DNA from 3 places in the Halomonas bluephagenesis genome. Region 3 is predicted to be linked to each of the others. Evidence: predicted binding sites of a transcription regulator. Region 3 holds the regulator's gene; each other region holds the start of a gene.

Region 1 (3,248 bases), 990 kb from region 3:
AATAACGCGTCATCATCGCAAGGCAGTACTGCAGCAAACTCATCACCACCTAACCGGTATAGTTTTGCACCTTCACCAAGCACATGTTTAAGAAGGCTTGCCAGGCGACGTAACAGCTGATCACCCTCGGGGTGACCCAACGAATCGTTGTACTGCTTGAAGAAGTCGATATCAACCAAGATCAAGGCAAGCGACGCCCCTTCTTTGGCGGCGACATCTTGATGAAGCGCACTGCGGTTACCTATGCCCGTCAACGGATCGCGCATCGCTTGCTGCATCCAGACCATTGTCTGCTCCGTGGCGCGCTCTGTGCGCCGCAGCTGTCGCTCATGCATTCCCCAAAACAGTAGCCCTAGTGCAAAAATCACCATACTGGAATAGGTCAGCACCTGATTATGTCGGCGTGTACTTTCAGAAAACTCATTAATTGCCATGCCACGCAGGTCGAGCTGGTTCATTTCAATGCTCGTTAAACAATCAATTGGCCCCAATAGTTCAGCCGCAGCATCAAATGGTGTCACGGCATACTCTTTCAGGCGTTCTGCGAGCAAGTTTAAGGTTTGTAAGCTAGCCTGCGTACAACTGTACTTTTGGCGGTATACCTCGACATCAATTAGCCCATAAGCAATATCGAGATTGAGCCTAACGGCTTGTCGTTGCTCGTCTTCAAAGGGCTGTTCGCTTAACAAATGTTGCTGAGCGAGCTGTAAATAGCCCCGCGACCTGGTCGCCAATTGCTGCCCTGTCAAATTGCCTGTTTGGCTGAAATACGCCTGTATTTCTGGATATACCCAGCGTGCTTCGTAAACAATCACCACCATCAACGCCATAAAGCTCATTAAGCTCAATGACAACCAGGTCACATAGCGTCTCTTCCTAGTCATAGGATCGGGAGGTAGCGATGGTATAGGAGGTGGAGAAGGTGGTGGTTCGATAATCACCACCGGGCCTCGATGCTGCGAATCATCCATATCCAGTCGTTGAATTCACGCAGGTTTTCGATATCACGCTGCTCATCATAAGCCTGTTCCACTAGTCGTAATGGGCCACGCGAACGCAGTGTAAGTGGCACTCCATCCTCTTCCGTGACCATTAACCACTTGGGGTCATTCCAGCCACTTAACGTCACTTCGTAATCATCCCATGCCGTAAAATGCAATGCGGGGGGTACTTCACCAAATTGATTAATCAGGAAACGACGAAATTCAAGCCCATGCATGTCTACTTCGCGCCCTTGAAAAGGGTCAAACACAGACAGTGTAATCGTAGATTGTTGGCGTAACTCGTTAATAGAGAGTGTTGTGGTTTTTTCGCCATTAATCACACTTAATGCCTGAGCATAGACCGGCATTGATAGCCAACTAAGTAATAGTAGGACGCAGGCGACACCAGCTTTAAGATAATGAGAAGCGCAGCAGCGTATGGCAACGATTGAAATAACAGCATTCATGGCAAACGGTTTCCTAGCGGTGTAATGCCTTATTGTGCTGCTAGGTACTTTACCAGACGGTTAACGTGAATACTCGGAAACAGTTTTTAACGAACAAAAAAAGCCGGCCCAAATGGGCCGGCAACAGGAAGCTCACTATTTAAAGCAAGCCCCCTCCCCTGACGACTATCACAACAAGCGGCGTTAATGCTTTTTACGTTCATCCTTACGAAGGTGGTCACGTACGACAAAGCCTACCCAACCAATCATAAAAACGATCATTAACGCGACAGTAACTAGACCGAAAATAACAGTATCATCCCAGTACATGGTGATCCCCTCCCGCCGTGATGTATGACACCATCCTAGTGCGTTAACACCAGCAGGAAGCTGACCTGGGTCAAGCTTTTCAGAGGGGTTATTTGCGGCCTGTCAGGAACTTGATATGGGTCAGTTTTTAACGCTTAAAGTACGCTGAAGACTTAAAATACGCGGTCAATTTTGAGCACGCTGACGATTTAAAGCCCCTGCCAATTTAAGGTCCTTGTAAATTTAAAGCATCTGAAACTCTTAACCCCTAGAAATTACAACTAAAGCACTTTTCGATCTTCTACTTTGCTGTGTTCAGTTCCTGGTGGCAGGGGGTGGCCTTTGGCCAGCTCCGCACGGGTCGCATCACGCACATCCAATACATTTACCTGGTAACGAAGCGTATGGCCAGCCAACGGATGATTAGTATCAACCGTCACCATGTCGCCATCGATACTCAGTACCGTAACGATTTGCGGGCCTGCTTCACCTTCTGTTTGGAAACGGCTACCCGGTTCGAGCACCGCGCTGCCAAACGACGCACGGCTCACCTCCTGCACCAAGTCTTCATTACGGATGCCGTAGGCATCAGCAGGCGCAAGCGTGACGCGCAGTTCAGCTCCGGCGGCTTTATCTTCCAAGGCTCTCTCTAAACCGGGCAAAATATTATCGTGTCCATGGAGGTACTCTAAGGGCTTATCACGCGCGTTGGAGTCATCTAGCACGCGGGTACTGCCATCGCTAAGCACATCGCTTAACACGTAGTGTAAAGTGACTACTTGATGGGCTGTAATCGACATTGAAAACTCCTCTCCGGTAAGCTACTGGCTTTGTCATGGATATCAGGCCTAGTCTATCACTGACCGGTTTTTAGCGGGCCTCGATGCAGACGTTTTCTTTCCTGGAGTGTTAATCAACATGCCCACCCCTATTCCCCAGCGCAGCTGGCTGGATGCGCTCGGTATTTACTGTCGCGCGCCTGTCATCACCATGCTGTTTCTAGGTTTTTCTGCAGGCCTGCCTTTTTTACTGGTGTTCTCAACCCTTTCTGCATGGCTACGCAGTGACGGTGTAGAAGTTGCCGCGATTGGCTTCTTCGCCTGGATTGGCATGCTCTACTCAATCAAGTTTTTTTGGGCGCCTATCGTTGACCGACTTGCACTACCGATCTTGACCCGCACGTTTGGCCAACGACGTGGCTGGATGCTGCTTGCCCAGGGGATGATTGCAGCAGGGCTAATTGGCTTGGCGGGAGTAAGCCCGGTAGGCAACTTAGGCTGGGTAGCGACCTTTGCGCTGCTGGTAGCCTTTGGCTCGGCCACCCAGGATATCGCCATTGACGCGTACCGCATCGAATCTGCAGATGACGACGTACAAGCAGCGATGGCCTCTACTTACATTATCGGTTACCGCGGGGGGCTGTTAGCGGCAGGCGCAGGTGCGCTCTATGTGGCATCCGCAATTTCCTGGAACGCAGCGTATCTCTGCATGGCTGCGCTTGTGGGTATTG
Region 2 (3,248 bases), 1.4 Mb from region 3:
CATCGAATTAAACCACATGCTCCACCGCTTGTGCGGGCCCCCGTCAATTCATTTGAGTTTTAACCTTGCGGCCGTACTCCCCAGGCGGTCGACTTATCGCGTTAACTTCGCCACAAAGTGCGCTAGGCACCCAACGGCTGGTCGACATCGTTTACGGCGTGGACTACCAGGGTATCTAATCCTGTTTGCTACCCACGCTTTCGCACCTCAGTGTCAGTGTCAGTCCAGAAGGCCGCCTTCGCCACTGGTATTCCTCCCGATCTCTACGCATTTCACCGCTACACCGGGAATTCTACCTTCCTCTCCTGCACTCTAGCTTGACAGTTCCGGATGCCGTTCCCAGGTTGAGCCCGGGGCTTTCACAACCGGCTTATCAAGCCACCTACGCGCGCTTTACGCCCAGTAATTCCGATTAACGCTTGCACCCTCCGTATTACCGCGGCTGCTGGCACGGAGTTAGCCGGTGCTTCTTCTGCGAGTGATGTCTTTCCTAGTGGGTATTAACCACTAGGCGTTCTTCCTCGCTGAAAGTGCTTTACAACCCGAAGGCCTTCTTCACACACGCGGCATGGCTGGATCAGGGTTGCCCCCATTGTCCAATATTCCCCACTGCTGCCTCCCGTAGGAGTTCGGGCCGTGTCTCAGTCCCGATGTGGCTGATCATCCTCTCAGACCAGCTACGGATCGTTGCCTTGGTGAGCCATTACCTCACCAACTAGCTAATCCGACATAGGCTCATCCAATAGCGGGAGCCGAAGCCCCCTTTCTCCCGTAGGACGTATGCGGTATTAGCCTGGGTTTCCCCAGGTTATCCCCCACTACCGGGCAGATTCCTATGCATTACTCACCCGTCCGCCGCTCGTCAGCGGGTAGCAAGCTACCCCTGTTACCGCTCGACTTGCATGTGTTAGGCCTGCCGCCAGCGTTCAATCTGAGCCATGATCAAACTCTTCAGTTTAAAATCATTGTGATGCTTACATGTCACTCGAAAGTCACATAAGTGCATCAAACTTGGCTCAAGGTCCAAACGAATTCATTTCAATTTACATTGTCATGACCGCTTGCCTTGATATTTGGTGATTTATCACCCTCATCGGCAAGCGCCCACATGAATTACCTGATCAAATTGTTAAAGAGCTATCGATTGGCGTTGCCGTTCGATGTGGGGCGTATTCTACTCATTTCTATTTATTCGTCAACACTTTTTTATCCTTTCTGATGAGTAAAATGAGCAAAAAGGATCGAATCTAAAATTGACCTAGCGCAAGCCTCTTTCTCCCCCTTCTTTCTAGACTGGCGCTAGCATTTCAATAGTGCTCATACAAAACAAAAAGCACGACACTTAACAGCCATCTGGAGGGGGATAATATGCAATTGTTTAAGAGTCCAGTTTATTTAGCAGGAGCTGCATTACTGATAGCTTCAAATATGACGCTGGCCGATGATGACATGGAGAATTATCGCCTTCGTTTTGAACCACTGCCACATCTGCCACCATTACCTGCTGAAAACTCTCAAACAGATGAGAAAGTAGAGCTAGGCAATATGCTATTTTTTGAACCACGCATTTCTGCAAGCGGAGTCATTAGCTGTGCCCCCTGCCATAACCCTGCGCTAGGCTGGTCTGACCGCATCCCCAGGGCAGTGGGCCATAACGGACAAATTGGCGAACGCAACACGCCGACTGTATTGAACAGCGGATTTTTAAATGCACAATTCTGGGATGGGCGCGAACCCGACCTCGAGGGACAAGCATTAGGACCCATCGAAGCCGATGTCGAAATGGCCATGCAGCTTGATCACGCGCTAGAACGGCTTGCGGAATTTGAGCTTTATCAAGATAAATTCGCGGAGGCTTACCCAAACCAAGAAGATCCTATTAATGCAGAAAACCTTGGAAAAGCACTCGCCGTGTTTCAACGGACACTTAATACACCGAATGCGCCTTTTGACCGTTACTTACAAGGCGACATGGATGCCATTAGCGAGCAAGCAAAAAATGGAATGGTCGCGTTTGTCGATAATGGTTGTATTGCCTGCCACCGCGGCCCTAATTTAACCGATAGTCAATTTCATGCTATTCAGGTACCTGGCTCTACAGACCTTGGCCGCTATATTGTCACCGGTGAAGAGGGTGATAAATACCGATTCCGTACACCCACCCTTCGCAATGTGGCCGTCACTTACCCCTATATGAATAACGGCGCAACACAAACGCTAGAGGAAGCTGTCGCGATCATGGGGCAAGAAATGTTGGGGCGTGAATTTGATACCACAACTATAGATGAGATTACTGCTTTCTTGCACACGTTAACAGGTGAAATGCCTGAATTTGACGTTCCTGCGCTTCCTTAAATGAGCCACCGCCGACCAGAAGTCGGCGGTCCTTTCATGCTTGCTCAAGGCGCAGCAAAAGCTCTTGGCGGCGAGGCTCATCAACAAAAGCTTCTTCGATTGCATTACGATTTAGCATGCGGAATACATCAGCATCCCAGCCAAACGCTTCAGCACAAGCAACATGATTTGTCAGCAACCCACCTCCAAAATAAGCAGGATCGTCTGAGCTAATCGTCACCTTGAGGTTTTCTTTCAACAACTGAGGAAGAGGGTGGTCTCGAAGATCATCAACCACCTTTAGACTGACATTAGAAAGCGGGCAAACCGTTAGTACGATTTGACGCTCCCTGAGTCGCTTAACCACTGCGTTACTTTCGAGACAGCGAACCCCGTGGTCAATTCGCTGAACATCGAGAAGGTCCAGCGCTTCAGAAATATATTCAGCGGGCCCTTCTTCTCCTGCATGGGCAACACGCACTAAGCCAAATTCTTTGGCTCGCGCAAAGAGTGCCTGAAACTTGAACGGGGGGTTACCACGCTCGGCACTGTCTAAACCAATCGCATCTAAAAACTTCCAATACGGTGCAGCGCTTTCAAGCACGCTGAGCGCTTCTTCAGCGGGACGATCACGCAAAAAAGCCATAATCATACCAACAGACAAATCAAGCGTTGCCTCCGCCTCTTTCTTGGCACGAAGCAAACCCGCCATCACTATCTCAAGAGGAATGCCACGCTGGAGGTGGGCCTGCGGGTCAAAATGCATATCAATGTGCACTACCCCTTCTCCACGAGCACGCTGGAAGTAATCTATCGCCAAGTCATAAAAATCCTGCTCCGTGCGCAGTACATTCATGCCTTGATAGTAAAGATTTAAGAACCCCTGAAGGTCATCGAACTCATAAGCTGCTTTT
Region 3 (3,248 bases):
GTGTAATAAAATCGCGACGAAAAATACCGCCCTTGCGGAACCTTACCTTTCTCGGCTAGATCGAGAAATGGTGCTTACGGCCCGTCATTTAGACACCTCTCGCCCGGTGCAACAGCTACACTGGGGCGGCGGCACGCCCACGTTTCTTACCTTGGCTCAAATGGGAGATCTGATTGATCGCTTAGATGCCCGTTTCGGTTTATCTAGCTCAGCTGATCGCGATTACGCCATTGAAATAGACCCCCGCGAAGCAGACGTGTTTACCTTGCGCCACCTACAGTCACTCGGCTTTAATCGGCTAAGCCTTGGCGTACAGGATTTAAACCCGCAGGTACAAAAAGCCATCAACCGTGTACAGCCCCGGGTACTCACCGAAACGTTAATGGAAGAAGCCCACCGTCTTGGCTTTCGCTCGCTCAATCTTGATTTAATTTATGGGCTACCATTTCAAACGGAAAAAAGCTTTGCCGAAACGCTGAGTCAGGTTATCGAACTAAACCCGGCACGGCTGTCCGTATTTAATTATGCGCACATGCCCACCCGCTTTGCTCCTCAACGACGCATTAACGAAGCAGACCTCCCCAGTGCCGATGAAAAACTGGCTATTTTGCATACCACCATTGAAATGCTGACTAACGCAGGCTATGTACATATTGGTATGGATCACTTTGCGCGCCCTGACGATAGCCTAGCGCTTGCTCAGCGTAACGGCACCTTGCAGCGCAATTTCCAGGGCTACTCTAGCCATGCACAGTGCGATTTAGTTGGATTAGGCGTATCCGCCATTTCACGGGTGGACGACGTTTACGCACAAAACCCGACTCGGCTTGACCAATATGAAGCGGCCTTAGATAAAGGTAAGCTAGCAACCGTCAAAGGATTAAGGTTAAATAAGGATGACCTAATACGAAGAGACGTTATTGAAAGGCTAATGTGCGACATGCATATTGATTTAGCGGACGTTGGAAAGCGTTGGCACATCGATGCTAATGACTATTTCTCCACCGCAACTGAACAGCTGGAAATAGCTGAGCAAGACGGCTTGATCACTCGCCATCAGCAAGTTATTAGCGCCACTCCCACTGGACAGCTGCTGATTCGCCACTTGGCGATGGCCTTTGATGCTCGCCTAGGTGACCAACCTACTCAGCGCTACTCGAAGATTGTATAAGCTTCTTGAGACGTCTTGCCCCTGGGCCTATGATGGCTAACGAGAAAGGGAGAATAATATGCCACACCCCGTCAGCCAACGACGTTCACTGCTGCAAGAGGCGCGCTGCCAAACCTGTAGCTTAAGCTCGTTGTGTCTACCGCTCGCCTTAGAGCTTGAGGACATGAGTCAGTTTGATGCCATCATCCGTCGTCGCGCACCACTCAAAAAAGGCGAGCCACTGTTTCGCCAGGGTGATCGCTTTACCAGTGTGTATGCCGTTCGCTCAGGCAGCCTGAAACAGGTGACCAGCGAGGGTAACGGTAATGATCAACTGACAAATTTCTACCTTCCCAGCGAACTGGTGGGATTGGACGGAATTGATGAAGAGCACTACCCCGGCAGTGTGATTGCGTTGGAAACCACCACGGTGTGTGAAATCCCGTTTGACCGCCTGGATATGCTTTCCGAAGAGCTGCCCGAACTACGCGGTCAGCTGTATCGAAGTATGAGTAAAGAGTTGCGTGACGACCGCCGTATGATGCGTTTACTGTCGCGCAAGACAGCCGACCAGCGGCTGGCGAGCTTTTTGGTCACTCTCTCAGACCGTTTCCGTCGACGAGGGTACTCGCCGTACAGTTTCAGACTCTCCATGTCCCGCGCTGACATTGGCAATTACTTAGGCTTGGCGGTAGAAACGGTCAGCCGTATTCTTAGCCGCTTTCAACAGCAAGACGTGGTGGCTGTTTCAGGTCGCGAGGTTAATATCCTAGATATGCGACGCCTCATCACATTGGCTGAAGAGGAAGAGCTAACGGCTAATCCACGGTAAATGCTTGAATACGCCCTTCCATCAATGCCGCTTGTTTGGCTTCAAGGCCAGCAAAGTCAAATAAATGGCGGGCTGCCAGCTGTGAAGGCGCTACATTGGTCACTGCCTTAAACATGCTTTCTAGACGTCCTGGGTGTTTTTTATCCCATTCCGCCAACATATCTTTGACGACTTGTCGCTGGAGGTTCGGCTGGGAGCCACATAAATTACAGGGAATAATGGGAAATTCCATTAAACGAGAAAACTCTGCAATATCTGCCTCCTTGCAGTAGGCAAGGGGGCGAATCACAATATTTTTACCATCATCAGATAAGAGTTTAGGAGGCATTGCTTTCAAGGTGCCGCCAAAGAACATATTAAGAAACAACGTTTCTAAAATATCTTCACGATGATGCCCTAGAGCAATTTTCGTCGCCCCAATCTCCTCGGCAAAGCCATAAAGAGAACCACGTCTTAATCGTGAGCAGAGCGCGCAGGTCGTTTTGCCCTCAGGGGTTTTCTCTTTCACCACCGAGTAGGTGTCGCGCTCTAGAATGTGGTATTCAACACCCACTTTATCCAGGTACTGGGGCAACACATGCTCTGGAAAACCTGGCTGTTTTTGATCCATATTAACGGCGACCAAGGAGAAATTAACCGGCGCATTGCGCTGCAGGTTAAGCAGTATCTCCAGCATCGTATAGCTATCTTTGCCACCAGACAGGCACACCATCACCTTGTCGCCTTCGCCAATCATTTGATAATCAATGATGGCGTTGCCAACTTCTCGCCGTAAGCGCTTTTGTAGCTTATTGAATTCACGCTTCTGCTTGGCGTCGTGATGCTCGGACTGAGTCTGTAAGTGATCAACAGAAGTGCTGCCAACAGCAACAGTTTTAGACGCAGCGGGATCAAAATAATCAGGTTGTAGCATGGTGTAGGCACTGCCGATGGTAGAAGAAGCAGCAGGCATTCTAACAATACTCACCACGTCCACCCAAGATAAACCCGTGGATTCATCGTATGCGGGTCGTAACCCTACCCCTGCTGGGCGATCTCACGCTGCAAACGCAGATACAAAAGCGCACTTGCGGTTGCATCCCCCAACCCCCCCATCCATTGGAGAGCGGGCATTTGCCAACGAGCAAGTGCTTCCGTTAGGCGGCCGCCCGTCTCGCACTGTGGATGTAAGCGACGCAACTGGCGATAGTGCAGTTTTCCCACATCGACCTGGGCATTAGGCAAACCAAACCCCAGCCCTGCTTTAAACAAATGATTAAGCTGTTC

Evidence for each region. The regulator FNR, encoded in region 3, switches genes on or off when oxygen is low (the NO sensors DNR and NnrR bind a similar motif). The targets are predictions, from matches to a motif close to TTGATNTANATCAA.
Region 1: the regulator FNR is predicted to act here: its motif matches at 1,870-1,883, upstream of ccoM (cytochrome c oxidase subunit CcoM).
Region 2: the regulator FNR is predicted to act here: its motif matches at 1,254-1,267, upstream of REH51_RS17610 (cytochrome-c peroxidase).

Annotation. Positions count from the first base shown of each region.
Region 1 covers NZ_CP133631.1:188,495-191,742, forward strand. The annotation lists gene REH51_RS00920 (GGDEF domain-containing protein) at 1-863, opposite strand, end outside; gene REH51_RS00925 (hypothetical protein) at 938-1,450, opposite strand; gene ccoM (cytochrome c oxidase subunit CcoM) at 1,634-1,759, opposite strand; gene REH51_RS00935 (FKBP-type peptidyl-prolyl cis-trans isomerase) at 2,020-2,538, opposite strand; gene REH51_RS00940 (AmpG family muropeptide MFS transporter) at 2,657-3,248, shown strand, end outside.
Region 2 covers NZ_CP133631.1:3,872,098-3,875,345, reverse strand. The annotation lists rRNA gene REH51_RS17615 (16S ribosomal RNA) at 1-958, opposite strand, end outside; gene REH51_RS17610 (cytochrome-c peroxidase) at 1,369-2,355, shown strand; gene REH51_RS17605 (adenosine deaminase) at 2,390-3,248, opposite strand, start outside.
Region 3 covers NZ_CP133631.1:1,173,615-1,176,862, forward strand. The annotation lists gene hemN (oxygen-independent coproporphyrinogen III oxidase) at 1-1,171, shown strand, start outside; gene fnr (fumarate/nitrate reduction transcriptional regulator Fnr) at 1,230-1,982, shown strand; gene ttcA (tRNA 2-thiocytidine(32) synthetase TtcA) at 1,969-2,895, opposite strand; gene REH51_RS05335 (3'-5' exonuclease family protein) at 3,000-3,248, opposite strand, start outside.